3 regions of the Paenibacillus sp. J22FR21 genome follow, and region 2 is predicted to be linked to each of the others. Evidence: riboswitches for the same ligand, from Rfam matches in the RefSeq annotation. Region 2 holds a riboswitch; each other region holds the start of a gene.

Region 1 (6,159 bases), on a different contig from region 2:
AAGGAAAGCGGCATGCATGCCGTCGAAGACTATCTCATGTCTCGTTATCAAATGTACTGGCAGGTGTATTTTCACCCGGTCACGAGAAGCTCTGAAATTATATTAAGGCAAATCTTCCGAAGGGCGAAGGAGCTCTTCGCGAATGATTACAAATTTCATACATTAATGAAGCCTATAAAGATGCTGCTTGCGGGCACAATGGACATTGAAGGGTATTTGGATCTGGATGAAGCCCTTGTTCAAACGGCTTTTGCACAATGGGTCCATGAGCCTGATCCCGTGTTGTCGGACCTATGCCGTAGGTTTCTCAATCGCAAGCTGTACAAATATGTTACGATGGATCACCCTGATGAGAAGCTGTGGCAAGAAATCCGTGAGCAGCTGCAAGAAATCGGCCTTCATCCGGACTATCACCTAGAAATTGACTTTCCTTACGACATGCCCTACGATGTTTATCGTCCCGGCTCAACAACTGCTGCGGGCAAGGAAGAAAAACCTCCGATTCTGCTGCTGAGCAGTGATGAACGATTGTCGGAAATCTCAAGCCGCTCGGATATCATTCGTTCCATTACCGGTATCCATCAAGGTAAGTACCATCTTTATTACCCGGAGGAACCGCTTCGCGAATCAGCTCACAGGCTGCCTGCGAAACTCCGCGAATTATTTGCTTTAATGTAGAAAGGGGTTTCCATATCCATCATGTTAATCGACACGCATACGCATTTAGACTCGCCTAAATTCGACGAAGACCGAGCAGAAGTTATCGAAAGAGCGCAGGCTGCCGGCGTACATAAGCTCATCAATATCGGCTTTAACCGTGAGACCATCCCAACTACGATGGCGCTTGCCGAGCAGTATTCCTTTATATATGCGGCTGTGGGCTGGCATCCGGTTGACAGTATTGATATGCGTCCCGAGGATCTGGATTGGATTGCATCGCTTTGTGACCATCCGAAGGTTGTGGCGATCGGCGAAATTGGTCTGGATTACCACTGGGACACCTCGCCTAAAGATGTTCAGCAGCGAGTATTCCGCGAACAAATCCAATTAGCCAAGCAGAAACGGATGCCAATCGTTATTCATAATCGGGATGCCCACGAGGATGTCGTCCGTTTGCTTCGAGAAGAGGATGCCAAGGACGTTGGCGGGGTCATGCACTGCTTCTCCGGTAGTTGGGAAACGGCGAAACAATGTCTCGATATGAACTTCTATATTTCGTTCGGTGGACCGCTTACATTCACCAATGCAAGGGTGCCAAAGGAAGTGCTTTCACAAGTGCCTCTGGACCGAATTTTGATCGAAACGGATGCTCCTTATTTGGCTCCTCACCCCCATCGCGGAAAACGAAATGAGTCTGCATTCGTCCGTCTTGTAGCAAACACGATCTCGGAGATAACGGGTAAAAGTGTGGAGGAAGTCGGCGAAATAACCACGGAAAACGCAAGGAAATGTTTTGGAATCTGATGAAAACGGCTTTGAAAGCAAGGATTTGGGACTATTCTCGTGATAAAACTGATTTTGATTGAAGAAATTGCTTGCTTTTCGTCTATTTTTCCTTGAAATTCGTTAAAATCGTCATTAATCAGTTCTTTACAATGTGGCGCGGTAGACGGTATGATTCATTTCAGAGCAACAAAACTTGTATTCCTTTTCCAATAAAACGCTTAATCTCCGGAATTCGGAGAGCGGGGGAACCAATTGTTGAAACTGTTTGTATCACGGAGAAACAGCTTGTTCGTTTCTTCTCCTTAAAACGTGTTCGTCGACTAAAGGGCGACACTGTTTTGTACAAGGCAGACAGCGATAGACATGAAATTCTTCTTGGGGTGAATTTTGCGACCGGCACAGCAGCAATTGTTCGAACGTGCCATTAGCGAATAGGGCGACTCTCACGTCCGAATCCGACAGCTAACCTCGTAAGCGTCAATAAGAGAGATCACCCTCGTGCATGCAATTCCATGCTACCATTGTCTAATGGGAAGCCACGAAACAGATCCTCTGTCGTCGGGCTTCTTTTTGTTTGAAAGAAGCATAAACTGACGACAAAAGCTGTATTATGGAAGTGGTCCGGGGCTGAATTTGGAAAGAAAATCTCTATAGTCGCGTCTATGTAATCATGCGTAACAAAGGCGGCGGGGCTATGTAAGGAGGACCGATGAAATGGGAGCACTCCAGCTTAAGGACACCCATGGGAAACGATCATCCAGCATGTCTTTCGCATTGCGATGGAAGCATGAGAACATGCGTTTAATTGTACTAAGCGCTATGATCTCAATCGCTATGACTTTCATGTTTCTGGTGTTGTTGTACGGAACGGCTGACAAGCGCGTGTCCGTAGTAGTGAATGGACGAGAAACCATTGTCTCTACGAAGCAATGGGTCCTTCAACGCCTACTGGATGAACAAGCTATTGCAGTTGGCACTTATGATAAAGTGTCGATGCCGCTGGATGGCGGTATTAAAGACGGTGACCGAATTGTTATTAATCAAGCGGTGCCTCTTATTGTAAAAGCTGACGGCAAAGCAAGAACGTTGTACACGACAGAAAGAACCGTACAGGCGGCGATCGATCAGGCTCATATATCGATACGCAGTCAAGATAAGGTAGTACCTTCGTTATCCTCGGGACTTAAACCGAATATGATTATTTCAATCACTCGGATTGATACGAAGATCTCGGAGAGTACCCACCCCGTTCCCTTCTCCACTGTGAAGAAGGATGATCCCAAGCTAGCGCAAGGGAAAGAACAGCTTGTCCAAACGGGTAAACAAGGCACGGTCGTTAAACGTTATGAAAAGACTTTCGAAGACGGAGTTCTAGTCTCGCAGACATTAGTCGAGAAGTTGACCAAGTCACCTTCTGTCGATCAAATCGTGTCGGTCGGGACGAAGAAACCTGAACCGAAGGTAACGATGCTGCGGGCGAATTCGCCGAGCATATCTACCATGACGAAGCGAGGCGTTACGTTCAGTGCAAAGAAAGTAATAAAGAATGTAACCCTTACGGCTTATTCTGCCGGCTTGGCTTCGACGGGTAAAGGCAAGAACCATCCACAGTACGGTATTACCGCATCGGGAGCACGCGTTCAAGAAGGCCGTACCATTGCGGTCGACCCGAAAGTCATTCCGATTGGCTGGTGGGTGTATATCGAAGGAATCGGTTTCCGCCGAGCTGAGGATACGGGCAGTGCAGTCAAAGGCAACAAGATTGATGTTTACTTTGACAGCGAGTCGTATGCCGATAAATTTGGGCGGAAGCGGGGCTATACGGTTTATGTGCTGGGTCCGAAGAAACCATCAGCAGTGTAGGCAGTATTCCTCGGTATGAACATGCGTATCGTATTTCGCGCGTAAATATGCCATCATAAGAAGAGGCGATGCCTCTTCTTTTTGCATGTTGTACGGAAGGGAAGGAATGGAGTCCCATGATTAAAGAAATCATTGTAGTAGAAGGTAAAGACGATACTGTCGCCATCAAACGCGCCGTTGAAGCAGAAACCATTGAGACCGGTGGGTCGGCGATTGGCGAAGCGGTAATCCGCCGAGTCATGCTGGCGCAGGAGCGCAGAGGCGTTATTATTTTCACCGACCCTGATCATGCAGGCGAGCGAATCCGCAAGATCGTGGCGCAGCGTGTACCAGGCTGCAAGCATGCTTTTCTCCCTCAGGAGGAGGCGCTTTACAAAGGAGACATAGGCGTCGAGAACGCATCACCGGAAGCAATTAAGCGAGCACTCGCTAATTTGCGGACGGAAGCGACGTCTGACACTGCCGGCCTTGCTGAGGTCACGATGGAAGATTTAATGCAAGCAGGTCTGCTCGTACATCCGCAAGCTTCGGATAGACGGCTGAAGATGGGCAATCTGCTCGGAATCGGCTATGCGAATGGCAAGCAGTTCTATAAGCGCTGTTCGATGTTTCGAATTACGCGTGAGGAATTTATGCGGGCTCTAACCACGATGGAGCAGGCGAGCGAAGGAGATTAATGATGACAGAGGGAATGAAGGCAGGTGTCGATGTTGCTTCACCGAAGCGCACGAAAGACATTATCGCCAGATACGGTTTCACATTTAAGAAGAGCCTCGGTCAGAACTTTCTGATCGATCAAAATATTTTGCGCAACATTGTCAGCGCCGCTGAGCTGGATGAGACGAAAGGCGCGCTTGAGATCGGGCCGGGTATCGGCGCATTGACGCAGAAGCTGGCAGACGCTGCAGGACGCGTAGCCGCAGTGGAGATCGACAATCGGCTTATTCCGATTCTTAAGGATGTATTGGCGGATACGCCGAATGTGCACGTCGTACATGGCGACGTGCTGAAGCTCGACCTTGCCCAGCTGCTGAAGGAGCAGTTTGCCGGGCTCTCCGGCGTGAGTGTTGTTGCGAACCTGCCTTATTACGTGACGACTCCGATTCTGATGAAGCTTCTGGAAGAGAAACTGCCGCTTGAGAATATCGTCGTCATGATCCAGAAGGAAGTCGCGCAGCGGATGGCGGCCAAGCCCGGTGGCAAGGAGTACGGCAGCCTTAGCGTTGCTGTGCAGTACTATTGTGTGCCTGAGCTGGTTTGCATTGTCCCGCATACCGTCTTCATTCCGCAGCCGAATGTTGATTCCGCGGTTATTAAGCTTTCGCTGCGGGACAAGCCGGCTGTTGAAGTCGAGAACGAAGCGCATTTCTTCCAAACGGTACAGGCTTGTTTCGCGCAGCGCCGCAAGACCATTGCGAACAATTTGACCGCTTATGTAGGCAAAGTGAATCGCGAGAAGCTCGGACCGCTGCTTGAAGGCATCGGCATAGATCCGTCCCGGCGTGGGGAGACGCTGTCTCTTGAGGAGTTTGCGGCATTGAGCCGTGCACTCCTGGCTGCGGACTTACACAGCAGCTAGACGAAAAAATAAAAGTGAGCGCACCATCAGGGGCGTCTCCCCATAGGATAGACGAAGAGGTGATTTGCCCATGAAGCAAGGGGACCTGGTCGTCCGCAAATCCTATGGCGGGGACGTCCTTTTTCGTGTTGCGACAATTCTAGAAGAACAGACAGCCATCCTAAAGGGCACCGACTATCGTCTGCTTGCAGACGCGCCAATTGTCGATTTGTCCGTTATGAGCGATCCGGAATCTTCCGGCGCAGCGAGGCAGGCACGCATTAAGGCCAGTGAGTCCACGCTAAGGATGCAGGAACAACGCGAGCAGCAGATAATTGAACGTGAACTGCAGCGCGCGCAAAGCCAATCCCAGCCGTACTTTGAGGTGCCCGGAAAAGTACTTCATTTGGACGGGGACAGCAACTATATGAGAAAAAGCATGCAGCTGTATACGCAAATGCGCGTCCCTGCCCACGGGGTATACGTACATGAATCCCAAATGGCCGACGTGGTTTACCGACTGCTTCCACAGATTAAACCGGATATTGTCGTGATAACCGGCCATGACGGCGTGCTGAAGACTCGGAACCAGGATGATCTGCATAACCTGGCCAGCTACAAAAACTCGCAAAATTTCGTTAATGCAGTACGGATAGCGCGTCAGTATGAGAAAAGCAAAGACAGCTTAATTGTCGTAGCCGGCGCATGCCAATCGCATTATGAAGCGCTGCTGCAGAATGGATCGAACTTCGCCAGTTCTCCGGGCCGGGTGCTCATCCATGCGCTGGATCCGGTGTATGTCGCCATTAAAGCCAGCTATACCTCGATACGAGAGACGATCAATTTATCGGATGTCATTCACGGCACAATCAGCGGAATCGATGGAGTCGGGGGCATTGAAACATTAGGGAAGTTCCGGGTTGGTTTGCCTAAGCCTAAAACGCTGACCGGTGTAAAGCCAACTGTATAATATGGCTGCTTCGGGCTAAAATATACGTACCGGAGAAAAAAGTACCCTTTTTTATATTGACACCAAAGTGACTCCACTGTTATAATTATAATTTTTTGACAAACCACCTCCTTTTGGTTATAATGGACAAGGAAAGAGGTGGTAGTGCACAATGGCAAAAAATGCGCTATTGGAAATCAAACGCAGTTTGGAAACCCATGTCGGCTCCAAAATCCGTCTTCGTGCTAACGGTGGTCGTCGAAAGACGATTGAACGGACCGGTGTGTTAGAAGAAATCTACCCTTCTGTATTTATTGTCAGGCTCGACCAGGAGCAGCATGCG
Region 2 (6,159 bases):
CTTGATCCACAAGCTCTATACGAAGACGGATTTCCGGCTGCTGGTGCTGCAGCGCGACGACTATATTTGCAAGTATTGCGGCCGTTATGGGGACACGATCGACCATGTGCTGCCGAAGTCAAAGGGAGGACTTTCGTCTCCCGCAAATTGCGTCTGCGCATGTGCCGCCTGCAACCTGAAAAAGGCGGATAAATTGGACTTTGTATTTGATGATTTTTAGCATCCAATGAGATGGTTTCCATATTTTATGAGGTGTATTTTGCTATTTCCCCGTGTTAACATGGGTGGCGTCGAAAGGTCGGCACACACGATAACCATAACAAGGAGGAAATATTCATGAAGATGCAACCATTTCGTATAGGTGTAGCTAGCGTACTCGCAGCCGGTTTGATCGTAGCTGGAGGAGGAGCAGCCCTGCAGAAGGCAGAAGCAGCCACAGTGAACAGTTCCGTCTCGTATAAGGTTACGAGCAGCGACACGATGTACAAGATCGCAACGAAATACGGGGTCAGCCTCAGCAAGCTGATTGCAGCGAATCCGAACATTGCGAACCCGAATGTCATTTGGGCGGGCATGACGATTAAGGTTCCGGTAACGACAGGTTCCTCGAACAGCGGATCGTCGAACAGCGGATCATCTAACACCAACACAGGAACCAGCACAACAGATAAGAGCACGTTTGCCGCTCAAGTCGTTACATTGGTTAACAAAGAACGTGCCAATGCAGGTCTGGGCATATTGAAATCCGATACGCTCTTGACGAAAGTCGCTTTGGACAAGGCGAAGGATATGTATGCGAACAACTACTTTGATCATAACTCGCCCACATACGGTTCGCCGTTTGATATGATGCGTGCTTATGGCGTTTCTTACTCCTATGCAGGTGAGAATATCGCGAAGGGTCAGCGTACGCCGGCAGAAGTCATGCAGGCATGGATGAACAGCCCGGGCCATAAAGCGAACATCCTCAGCAAAAACTTTAACAAACTCGGCGTTGCATATTACAACGGCGAGTGGGTGCAAGAATTCACGTCCTAATAATAAGATTAAATAGCTAAGAGCGGCCGTACATCGGCCGCTCTTTTTGCGTGTTATAAGTTGACGTTGTAATAACCGTCGGTTATTCTGTGACCAATGGTTATCAAACTAATCGAGACTAAATATGAGGTGCCGGTGCTATGACTACAAGAAGGCAACAATTAACGGAAGAGATGAAAGCAGCGATTCGTGCCGCAGCGGCAGCTTTATTCGCGGAGAAAGGGTATTCGGCTGTTACGATGCGTGAAATTGCCAAAGCAGCAGGCTGCTCGCATACCGCCATATATTTATATTTCAGAAATAAAGAAGAACTGCTTCAGCAGATTGCGATTCCCTCGCTGCTCAAGCTCGAACAGAAGCTGCAAGGCGAAATCAACAAGCCGGATACGGCGGCCCTGGATAAGCTGCTTGCCGTATGCAGCGAATATATCCTCTTCAGCCTGACGAGCGGCAGTCTGCAAACCGTCCTGTTCATGTCCGCCTCGGTACGAGTGGATGAACTGCAGCCGGAACTCGAGGTCAACGTCATTCGCAACCGACTGTTCGCTCACATAATGAAGGTATTGCATAGTGCGGTCTCTGAAGGGTCAGAGGAAGTGATGCAAGAGGCAGCATTGAATAATGGCCGGATCTTATTTTACTACCTGCAAGGCTTCATCAGCACCTACAGCAACCACTCCGAACCGACGGATGAGCTGCTCGCGCGGACGATGCCGATTTTCAAGCAAGGCATACAAACGCTGATTCGCGGTATGCGTTCACATTAAAACTTTCTCACTGAGCAGGGTTTGCAAGAATTAGAGGCGAAATCCTTAGGAAGACTTCATCACCCGGAGGGTATGAGACATGAGGCGTAAAGCCGTATATTGTAACAAGCCGCTTGCTGTGAATGTGAAGAGGAAGCTGGGTAAAGGGAATCATGGCGTGGACGATATCGATGCCAGATCTGATATGCACAATTACCAACGATTGATTAAATATTTGCCGGAGCCGATTTTTGTACATGACGGGAACGAAATCCTGTTCGCCAATCAAGCAGGTCTTAAACTGTTGAATATTACGGACAGCGGCGTCATTACAGGCGAGAAGAGCTTTCGTTACATACATCCGGATTATTGGGAGCGATCCGCAGAACGAGTTCAAGCGATTATGGAGACGGACGAGCCCAATGAATTTCTCGATTGCAAGGTGATTGCAGAAGGCGGGGAGATCATTGATGTCGAGGTATCCAGCACACGAATTCGCAATTACTTGAATAAAGGCACTGTTGTGCAGAGCGTGTTTCGCGATATACGCGAGAGGAAGAAAGAAGAGGAAGCGCTGATTCAATCGGAGAAGCTGTCTGTGGCCGGCCAAATGGCTGCAGGTATCGCTCACGAAATACGCAACCCCCTTACTTCGCTGATCGGCTTCTCTAAGTTTCTGAAGACGAAGATTGATCAATATCATGAGTATTTCGATATTATGCTTGTTGAATTGGACCGAATCAATTCGATCGTGCAGGAATTTATGGCGCTTGCCAAGCCGCAGGCCAATCAGTTCCGTAAGCATGACTTGGTCAAAATCATTCAAAGTGTATTGACGCTGCTTGAGACGCAGGCGATTCTGCGCGATGTGCAGATCGTCTCGCGTGCGGATGCCACTTCAGCGGAGCTGCTTTGCGACGAGAATCAGCTGAAGCAGGTATTCGTCAACGTGCTCAAGAATGCGATAGAGGCCATGCCGAGCGGAGGCGTAATCACGATTGACGTGAAGCTGCACCAGCAGAGCGAATTAATCGTTGAAATCATCGACCAAGGTGTAGGTATTCCACAGGATCAGCTGCCTAAACTGGGCGGCCCGTTCTTCACTACGAAAGACAGCGGAACGGGTCTTGGACTTATGATTTGTTATCGCATTATCGAAGGTCATCGAGGTCGAATGGACATTACGAGCATCCCTGAGAAAGGGACAACGGTGAGCATTTTTCTCCCGCGAAATGTATAGAAGTGGTAATTTCAAGAGCTGTTCCTGTATTTACCGGTAGGATTTGCTTTGCCGGATATGGTATTCTATTACGCGAGCCGAAACGTAACGTACGGGGGATCTTTTAGGGAGTGGCATAACTGCCCTCCGGCCTGTATTTCCGCATAAGGGAATGCAGCGCTGAACGCGCATATGGCGCTGGGGTGAATCGCTTATTCACGAAGCGTAGGGTTGAACTCCTCAATCCGAATCCGACAACTAACCTCGCAGGCCGCATGCGATAAGGAAGTTTATGACATAGCTTGTATAGCTGTGTGTCCTTCATCGCGATGACGGAATAAATCCGCACAAGCACAACGTGGATGATAGCCGTAAATCAAAAGGAGGCAATACAACTTGATGAAACATCTTTGGAAGAAAAGCGCGGTAATTGCAGCGCTTAGCTTTGCTGTTCTTACACACACGGCAAGCGCGGCATCGACGTACAGCGCGAAAGACGGCGACACCTTCTGGGAGCTTTCCAAGCAATTCGGCATTTCATTGGAGCAGATGCTGAAAGCTAATCCGATGATTGAGCCTACCAACATCTACGCGGGGCTTAGCATTGTTATCCCGGCTTCGAGTGTTGTGAAGACGTCGACGACTGCGAAGACAGCGCCGAAGGCGGAAGCGAAGGCTACTGCTAAGGCTTCACCTAAAGCAAAAGCAGTACCTAAGACAGCAGCAAAGGCAGCTCCGAAAGCCAAAGCGAAGGCTGCGCCGAAAGCTGTGAAAGCTGCGTCTAAAGCAGCAGTCGGTAAGTCGATGAAAATGACCTCCGTGGACAGAGAAGAAGAAATCATCACCATCGGCAGCAGCAATTATAACTATTCGGAAGTTGTTCAAGCTAAAGCAAGTGCGTATACAGCCGCTGCTTCTGAGAACGGCTCATGGGGCGCTGTTGACTACTTCGGTAACCCGCTTAAGCTTGGAACAATTGCAGTTGATCCGAAGATCATCCCGCTTGGCAGCAAGGTCTATGTTACTGGCTATGACCATGCCGGACTTCCGAGTGGCGGCATGATGGCCATTGCAGCTGATGCAGGCAGTGCCATCAAAGGCCAGCGTATTGATATTTTCATACCGCAATCACAAGAGCAAGCCAAGACGTTTGGCTTCCAATACGTGAAAGTATTCGTTCTGGAATAGCATATAGAGATGCAAACGGCAGCCCGGTCGGTGGGGCTGCCGTTTTGTTCGTTTCCATTACCTTGTCCGTGCACCGCGAGCCTCGGATTTATTCAGCAGCTCGGGCAGCGTGACGATCTGATACCCTTTGCTGCGGAGCAGCCGGATGAGCTTTGGCAGCGCAGCGACCGTGCCTGATAAATCTTGTCCTTCGCCGCCGCCGGCATGCTGCAATATAATCGAACCGGGCTGCAGCGTTCTCTTGATGTTGATGAGAATGGTGTTGCTGTCCAGGCCTTTCCAATCGACGGAATCCACATCCCAATTGACTACAATGTAACCACGCCGCCGCAGCCAGTCTACTTGCTGCGGCGTAATCTCGCCGTAGGGCGGCCGTATAAATTTGGGACTGTATCCGGCAAGAGGACGCAGAATCCAATCGGTTTGCCAAATTTGCTGCTCGAAGGCATAGCGGGAGATGCGTGAGAAGACCGCATGATCATACGAATGATTGCCGATAATATGGCCTTCCTTACGCATGCGCCTTACAAGAGCAGGGTGTTTCGCAGCGCGGTTGCCGACGACAAAGAAAGTCGCTCTTACTTTATAGCGAGCCAGTATTTCCAGTACCTGAGGCGTGTATCGCGGATCGGGCACATCATCGAAGGTCAGCGCCACTCTTCTTGATCCTCGCGGTCCCCATACAACGAATGAACCGGGAAATTGTTGCTGCAGCTTTACCCATGATATGGCGCTGCGTTTCTTCCTGCGTTTCTGCTCGCTGTTGAAAGAAGGCTGGGCATGCTTGGCACCGGCATTGATCCCGTGTCCGTCCGCGGCTTGCTCAGGCGTATTAGCACTGCTGACCTGCGGAAAGCCCTCAGATGAGGACCTGGCATCGTCAGCATATGTCGAGGAACTTAATAATGCGGACCAAGCAAGCAGAAGCAGCAGCACTAACACCCGCTTTGTTACAGGCATCCCGAACATGTTCTTCGTCCTCCGCTCCGTGCAAGAATAGCCGTGCAGTAACCGGTCGATCTCATTTTGCCCTGCCGTTCTATGATCATGCATGAAAAGATCCCTCTTTACACGGTTAGTCTCAAACACGTAACATGTAAGGGAATAAGTTGAAAAGGGGATAGAACATGCCAGCCATTGATATGCCGCTTCAAGAATTGAAAACGTATTCAGGAATCAATCCGAAACCTGCTGACTTCGATGCATACTGGGAACGCGCATTAACGGAAATGCGCCATACAGATGCTGCCGTCGAACTTATTCCTAGTTCCTTCCAAACGCCGCAGGCGGAATGCTTCGATCTCTACTTTACCGGCGTCAAAGGTGCGCGTGTTCATGCGCAATATGCGCGTCCTCGGAACGCGGCAGCGCCACATCCTGCAGTTGTTCAATTTCACGGTTATACCGGCCACTCCGGCGATTGGACGGAGCGTCTTGCTTATGTATCCCTTGGCTATTCCGTATTCGCTATGGATTGCCGCGGCCAAGGCGGCAAGTCCGAAGACACCGGCAGTGTGAAAGGCAATACCCATCAAGGCCACATCATCCGCGGTCTTGACGATGAGCCGGATCAGCTGCTGTTCCGTCACATCTTCCTCGACACAGCTCAGTTGGCAGGCATCGCGCTGAATATGCCTGAAGTCGATCCAAGCCGAGTCTATGCAATGGGCGGCTCGCAAGGCGGCGCTTTGACGATTGCCTGCGCGGCGCTTGAGCCGAGAGTAGCTAAGCTAGCGCCTGTATTCCCATTCCTCAGCGACTATAGACGCGTATGGGAAATGGATCTGGCGAAGGACGCCTACCATGAGCTGCGTACTTACTTCCGTCATTTCGATCCGCAGCATGAGCGCGAAGATGAAATTTTCACGAAGCTGGGTTACATAGACATTCAGCATTTAGCCGACCGGATTCAAGGCGAGGTGCTAATGGGCGTAGGGTTAATGGATACGATCTGTCCACCGTCCACAC
Region 3 (6,159 bases), on a different contig from region 2:
ACCGTTACCGCAACGAAGATTGATTCGTGACGACGCCATGGACCGCGAAGCGAACCGTTGCGTTCCCATGATTCCAGTCGCTCATCGACATCGTCCGCGATTTCCCGCAAAGCAAGCTCGCGCAGCGCAATTAGATTACCTGTCTTGAAGAAGCCGCAGAGCGCGTCCTCAACGTCGCACATTTTATAAATATGACCTTCCCGCATCCGTTGCTGCAGCGTGTCAGGCGCCACATCGATCAGCTCAACCTCATCGGCAACGCGCAGCATCAGGTCCGGAACCGTCTCTTTTACAGCAGTCCCTGTAATTTGCTCCACCGCATCCTTCAAGCTTTCCAGATGGTGAATGTTCATTGTCGCAATAACGGATATGCCGGCGTCCAGGATCTCCTGAACATCCTCGTACCTCCGTTTGTTGCGGCAGCTCGGTGCGTTGTTATAGGCCAGCTCATCAATCAGCACAACCTCCGGATTGCGCGCAATAATCGCGTCCACATCCATCTCCGAGTAAACCTGGCCATCGCATTCAACTGTCCGACGAGGCACAACCTCAAGCCGTCCGGCCTGATCCTGCGTTTCCGCGCGGTCATGCGTCTCCATAAGTCCAACTACAACATCGATTTCTTTGCGCAGCAAATCATTGCCCTCGCGAAGCATCATATAGGACTTGCCCACTCCCGGTGCTGCGCCGACATAGACCTTGAATTTACCGCGGCGAATCCGCTCGATCTTCTTCTCGACCTCTTGCGCACTCAGCCTCCGGTACGGCTCGGCTGTCATCTTCGGGGTTGCCCGTTTCGTCGGCAGTACTCGCTCCCCCTCATGATCGGCTCTGTCCGCCATGAAGAAAACGTCAATGTTGCGCATTTGTTTCAGCACGCTTCCCGCGATAGAACCCTGTGCAATCTCCTGTGCACGCGTCTGCTTGGAATGCCCCATAACAATACGGGTGGCATTAATCAGCATCGCGTATTTAATGAGTGCACGCGGGATTTGTCTTCTATTATTAACCAGAATCTCTCTAAAGCCGGCATCCACCTTCTCGGTCAGCTTCAGAATGGAGCGCTTGAAGTCATCTCTCTCCTTCGTGGGCTCCTGGCTGGAATCGACGAAGACTACAACCTCCAAGTCGCCGCCAAGACGTTTGGCGATTTGTTGCCCGCGCCGGATATAGATCGAACCATTCCAGTGATACTGCGCCGCTACCAAGATGCGCTCCGTCGCGCCGGACGGCCCGATGAAGCCCTGCTCTTCGCGGTATTTCTCCAGCGACTCGTTCACGCCCTCCGCCATCAGCCGAAGCGCAATCTCTCTGAGCTTGCCGAGGTTCCCACGCTTGAGCAGCCCGGGATCTTTAATATTATTTAAACGCCCTTCATTTAGGCGTGACAGAATCGTTTCCGGTGAAGCATCGATTAACCGCACCTCATCTGCCAATTCCAGCAGATCCGCGGACACCGTACATTCCGCTGTGATGCCTGTCAATTTCTGCGCAAGCTCGGTTACTCCTTCGAGTTCGTATACATTCACGGTCGTGATGATGCTGATACCATGACTCAGAAGAAATTGGATGTCCTCCAAACGGTTCGGGAATTTCGCTTCCGGACGGTTCTCGTGCGCCAGCCCGTCAACGAGCAGCACCTCCGGATTCCGTTCCAGAATGGCATCCAAATTAAGATCCTTCTTCTCCACGTCCCCCTTGTACCAATGAATACTCGGAATCCGCTCCAAATCAGCAAGCTGCTCCACCGTTTCAGGTCGGCGCATCGTCGAAACTGCGCAGATCACAACCTCAATGCCTTGCTGCATAAGCGCTTGGCCTTCGCGCAGCATATGATAGGTTTTGCCTGAGCCGCTCACGGCACCAACATAAATTTTAAGACGGCCGCGATGAATTTTGGAGATGGATAAGAGCATTTCTTCAGGGGTTTTGCGGCGGTAACCAGCCATGACAACTTCGCCTTCCTTTCTACACCTTTAAACTTACATAATCTTCGCAAACTTATTCTTCTTTGTGACCATCCTTACCTTATAAAACGCACAAAAAAGAAGCCTGCAGGGGGATTGCCTCTTTAACACAGAGGAACGCCTCTCGCGGCTTCTAGGCACAAGTTATCATCAAAGTGTCTATTGCACGAACATTCGTTGCCTCTCTTATACGCTTTCGAGGTTAGCTGACGGATTCGGGCGTGAGAGTCGCCCTACTTGAAGCGTCGACCATGCGGTCTGTTCTTCAAGATTCACCCCAGATGAGTGGTTCCCCCGATTTCTATTCAGAAATTCAGCGCTATAGCAGAAGATTAAGCATGAATCGTATGTTACGCCTGCGCATGTCTTTTGTAAAGGAATGCCGCAAACGGTTTCGTTCTCATTTCCAGCCAACTGACGCGAATATAACGCTTACAATGGAGTAGATCGCAAGCACTCTCCTTCTACCTCACTAATTTGCCGTTTCTCACAAATAAGGCGAAATAGAAGAGACAGCCTGCTGCTTCGCGCTAGTTATAACCGAAGCCCATTTCAATTAACCGGAGCAGCAGACCAATCAGGAAGCCGCAAACGGCACCGTTCACCCTAATCCATTGCAGGTCCTGCCCCACTTTATCTTCAATTAACTCCACCAGCTGATCATTGTCGAGACGATCGAGGTTCTCCTTGACGAACGAGCCGATCTTCGCGTGATTGCGTTCAATGAGTCCGGCGATCTGCCCTTTCAACCAATGCTCGGCATCCTGAACCAAGCCGTGGTTCTCCTCCAGGCGATCAAGCAGCCCCTCCAGCATCGGCCAAACCTTAGCTGCAAAATCCTCCGAATGAAGGAACGTAATGCCCCTCTCGCGCAGCGATTCGAACAACCGTGTCATCTCGCCATCCAGATCGAAGGAAGCAAGCAATTCATCGCGCAGCGCGTTCAACTGTCCGGTCTCGGCCAAACGTGAGATTAACATCTCCAGCCCTTGATGCAGATGCTTCATAATAACTGCACGACGATCCGTGCCTTGAACCTTCAGTTCATTAATCTTCGTTAGGATAAAGGATTGCAGCATCGTGCCCAGCCGATCCTCATCCAGATAGCCGATAAACGCGTTGACCGCAAATTGCATCAGGCCGCCCAGATTCAGCCCTTTCACGAGCTGCATCGCCGCATTGCCCAGCTCGCGGCGCATCCCTTCGGTGCTCGCCCATTCTTCCGCACGCTCCAGCAGCAGATCGAGCAGACGCTCGTCTACGCCATTCTCCACGGCGTTGCGCAAGAAGCCGCGCAGCGCTGCTTCCAAATCAATTCGCTCCACCGCGGAGCGAATTTCCCCCGAGAGAATAGGGACTAGCTTCTCCATCTCGATCGTACGCAGCGCTCCCTCAAGCAGATGAGGCAGACGCTCGCTGTGTACCGCCGAATGAGCCGCCTGGCGTAGAGCAGGCAACAGCTGCTTCGCCAGCTCAATCTGCCGCAGCTTCTCGATCATGCTCTCCTTCGCAAGCAGCCGATCCTCGAGCACGCGCACGATACCGTCCGACATCTTCTTGCGATTGCGCGGCAGCAGCGCCGTATGCGGAATCGGAATTCTCAGCGGGTGGCGAAACAGCGCCGTAACGGCAAACCAGTCCGCGAGCCCCCCGATGACACCGGCCTCGAAGCCGACATGCAGCAAGCTAAGCCCCGTGCCGCCGAAAGGCAGCGTAGCCGCGAAACCCGTTGCCATAATACCAAGCGATATATTAGCAATATGTTTGTTTTTTCTCGAATCGTTCGCCATGTTCTTCCTCCTACTAGTGCTTCTTTACACCATACCACTTCATACGAATCAGTTGCAAAAACAGCCCTAAAAGCAAGAAAAAAGAGACAAGACCCGGGGTCTGTCTCTTCCTCCGCCTTCAGTCGCCATTGCGCTCGTCAGTTCTTCCGGCGCTCTAGCTTATGAATACGGGTAATTTTGGATTTATTATATGCTTTTTGCGATAGCTTGTATAGGAAGGAACAGAAATTATGCTTGATAAACAGAGAGGCCTCCACTACAATAGGGAAAGAAACAAAAGTTAAAGCACTTTAACTTTGAATTCGAACAAGTTAATTATCATCGGGATTAGATCCTATATTTTTTTGAATTAAAGTATAACCGCTTTAACTTTACTCGCCGGAGGAGAATGCATACGCATGAAGGTTAGTATTTTCGATGTCGCCAAGAAGTCGGGCCTCTCTGTTGTCACGGTATCCCGCGTGCTTAACGGTGCAGGTTCTGTGCGCGAGAAGAATCGACAGAAGGTGCTTGAGGTGATGAAGGAGCTCGATTATCGCCCAAGTGCGGCCGCTCGCAGCCTCGCAAGGGGCAAGACCGGTATTATCGGCCTCATCATGACCACCATGCAGGATTCTTTCTTCGATGAAATCGTCAATGAGATTAACGGTATTCTGGCTGAGCAGGGATACTTCCTCGCTGTAGCTGTGACGAAGAGCATCAGCCGGGAGGACAGTCACTATCTGATCCAAGAGGACCGCGTGGATGGTATTATTCTGCTCTCACCGATTGAAGAAGACCATTATATTATTGAAATGAAACGACGGAATATTCCTTACGTCCTGATCGATAATCAGAAACCGGAGAATGATGTCTACTCCATTACCGTGAACAATTTCAAAGGTGGTTATACCGCGGCGCAACATCTGATTGAGCTTGGACATACATCCATTGCGCATCTTAGCGGCAGTGAAATGTTTAGAAGTACTCGGGAACGCCGCAATGGCTTCCTGGAGGCGCTTCAGGAAGCCGGCATCCAGCCGTTCGAGCTCGTTTCCGGCGAATATTCGGCTGAGTTCGGCTATCAATCGGCTAGGCGATGGATCGAAGCGCAGCAGCTTCCGGGCGCGGTTTTCGCCGGCGATGATTATATCGCGATCGGCGTTATTAATGCCTTTATGGAGGCCGGCATTCGCGTTCCGGATGAAGTTGCCGTAATCGGCTATGACGATCAGCAGGTCGCTACGTTGCTGCGCCCCCTCTTGACGACGATACGGCAGCCGGCTGACCGCATCGGAGCGGCCGCTACAGAAGTGCTGCTTAAGCGAATCGACGGATCGATGAAACGTGCAGCCAATCTGCGGATTGACCCTGAGCTCGTGCTCCGCCAATCAACAGGAACTGTCATGAAGCACAATCAGCTGGAAAATACTTAATGGATCGACCTTTTGGAAACAAGCATTACTAGGGGTAGCCTACGGAGACAGGAGTGGCAATAATGGCTTATTATTTGGGCATAGACGGCGGCGGCACGAAAACGCACGCCCTGCTCACAGACGAACACGGCAATGTGCTTGGCAAAGGACACAGCGGGAACGGCAATCATCAGCTTGATGCAGAAGGCGCTGCTCGGCACTTGGCGGAAGCCGTATCCGCGGCACTGACACAAGCGGGAATCAACCACGAGGATGTACAGCATGCCTATTTCGGTCTGGCAGGTGCTGACCGGGAAGCGGATTATCGGATCCTGCATCCCATCGTGAGCGCGATCGGCCTACCTCGCTACTCGATTACTTGCGACACCATGATCGGACTGCGCGCCGGAACAGATCGTTCCTATGGAATTTCGGTCATTTGCGGTACCGGCACCAACTGCGCCGGCCGCAACAGGGAAGGCGTCCATATCCAATGCGGCGGCTTCGAATATATGCATGGCGATTTCGGCGGAGGCGCTTCGCTGAACATTGAGGCATTCCGTACCGTAATTCGCGCCTGGGATGGTCGAGAGAAGCCAACGCTGCTCACTGATTTGCTGCTTCGTTTCCTGGGATATCCCGATGTTGAAACGATGTTTCACGATTTCCTCGATCATGACAAGAAGGTGCCGGTAGACGTCACGAAGCTGCTGTTTGAAGCAGCGGCGCTTGGCGATGAAGCTGCGATTGCTATCCTTCACCATCAAGGGACGGAGCTCGGCAAGTCAGTGGCCGCCGTTGCGCGGCGCCTAGGGATGGCCGGCGAGACTTTCGATGTTGTGCTGGCAGGCAGCCTGCTGACACGCGGTGACCGCGGCGGCTGGATTCGGGGGCCGGTTGAAGAGCTTGTATCGGCCGCCGCACCATCGGCAACACTTGTCACATTGACGGTCGATCCGGTCTTCGGCGCTGTCTGGTCTGCTATGGAAGCAGATGGCTTAACGATTG

What was found. Region 2 has a riboswitch for cyclic di-AMP ahead of AC0YNS_RS16730 (3D domain-containing protein). Riboswitches for the same ligand answer to the same signal wherever they lie in the genome.
Region 1: another riboswitch for cyclic di-AMP. It lies ahead of AC0YNS_RS30250 (G5 domain-containing protein); the one in region 2 lies ahead of AC0YNS_RS16730 (3D domain-containing protein).
Region 3: another riboswitch for cyclic di-AMP. It lies ahead of AC0YNS_RS20210 (histidine kinase); the one in region 2 lies ahead of AC0YNS_RS16730 (3D domain-containing protein).

Annotation. Positions count from the first base shown of each region.
Region 1 is NZ_JBWDNJ010000014.1:59,011-65,169, reverse strand. Features, by position in the region: gene AC0YNS_RS30260 (HD domain-containing protein) at 1-678, shown strand, start outside; gene AC0YNS_RS30255 (TatD family hydrolase) at 700-1,464, shown strand; cyclic di-AMP (ydaO/yuaA leader) riboswitch at 1,652-1,938, shown strand; gene AC0YNS_RS30250 (G5 domain-containing protein) at 2,161-3,309, shown strand; gene rnmV (ribonuclease M5) at 3,426-3,986, shown strand; gene rsmA (16S rRNA (adenine(1518)-N(6)/adenine(1519)-N(6))-dimethyltransferase RsmA) at 3,986-4,888, shown strand; gene yabG (sporulation peptidase YabG) at 4,959-5,837, shown strand; gene veg (biofilm formation stimulator Veg) at 5,989-6,159, shown strand, end outside.
Region 2 is NZ_JBWDNJ010000004.1:281,312-287,470, reverse strand. Features, by position in the region: gene AC0YNS_RS16750 (HNH endonuclease) at 1-220, shown strand, start outside; gene AC0YNS_RS16745 (CAP domain-containing protein) at 337-1,038, shown strand; gene AC0YNS_RS16740 (TetR/AcrR family transcriptional regulator) at 1,179-1,805, shown strand; gene AC0YNS_RS16735 (ATP-binding protein) at 1,885-3,024, shown strand; cyclic di-AMP (ydaO/yuaA leader) riboswitch at 3,090-3,292, shown strand; gene AC0YNS_RS16730 (3D domain-containing protein) at 3,400-4,191, shown strand; gene AC0YNS_RS16725 (polysaccharide deacetylase family protein) at 4,249-5,244, opposite strand; gene AC0YNS_RS16720 (alpha/beta fold hydrolase) at 5,319-6,159, shown strand, end outside.
Region 3 is NZ_JBWDNJ010000005.1:386,655-392,813, forward strand. Features, by position in the region: gene AC0YNS_RS20210 (histidine kinase) at 1-1,949, opposite strand, end outside; cyclic di-AMP (ydaO/yuaA leader) riboswitch at 2,144-2,296, opposite strand; gene AC0YNS_RS20215 (DUF445 domain-containing protein) at 2,498-3,757, opposite strand; gene AC0YNS_RS20220 (LacI family DNA-binding transcriptional regulator) at 4,156-5,172, shown strand; gene AC0YNS_RS20225 (N-acetylglucosamine kinase) at 5,235-6,159, shown strand, end outside.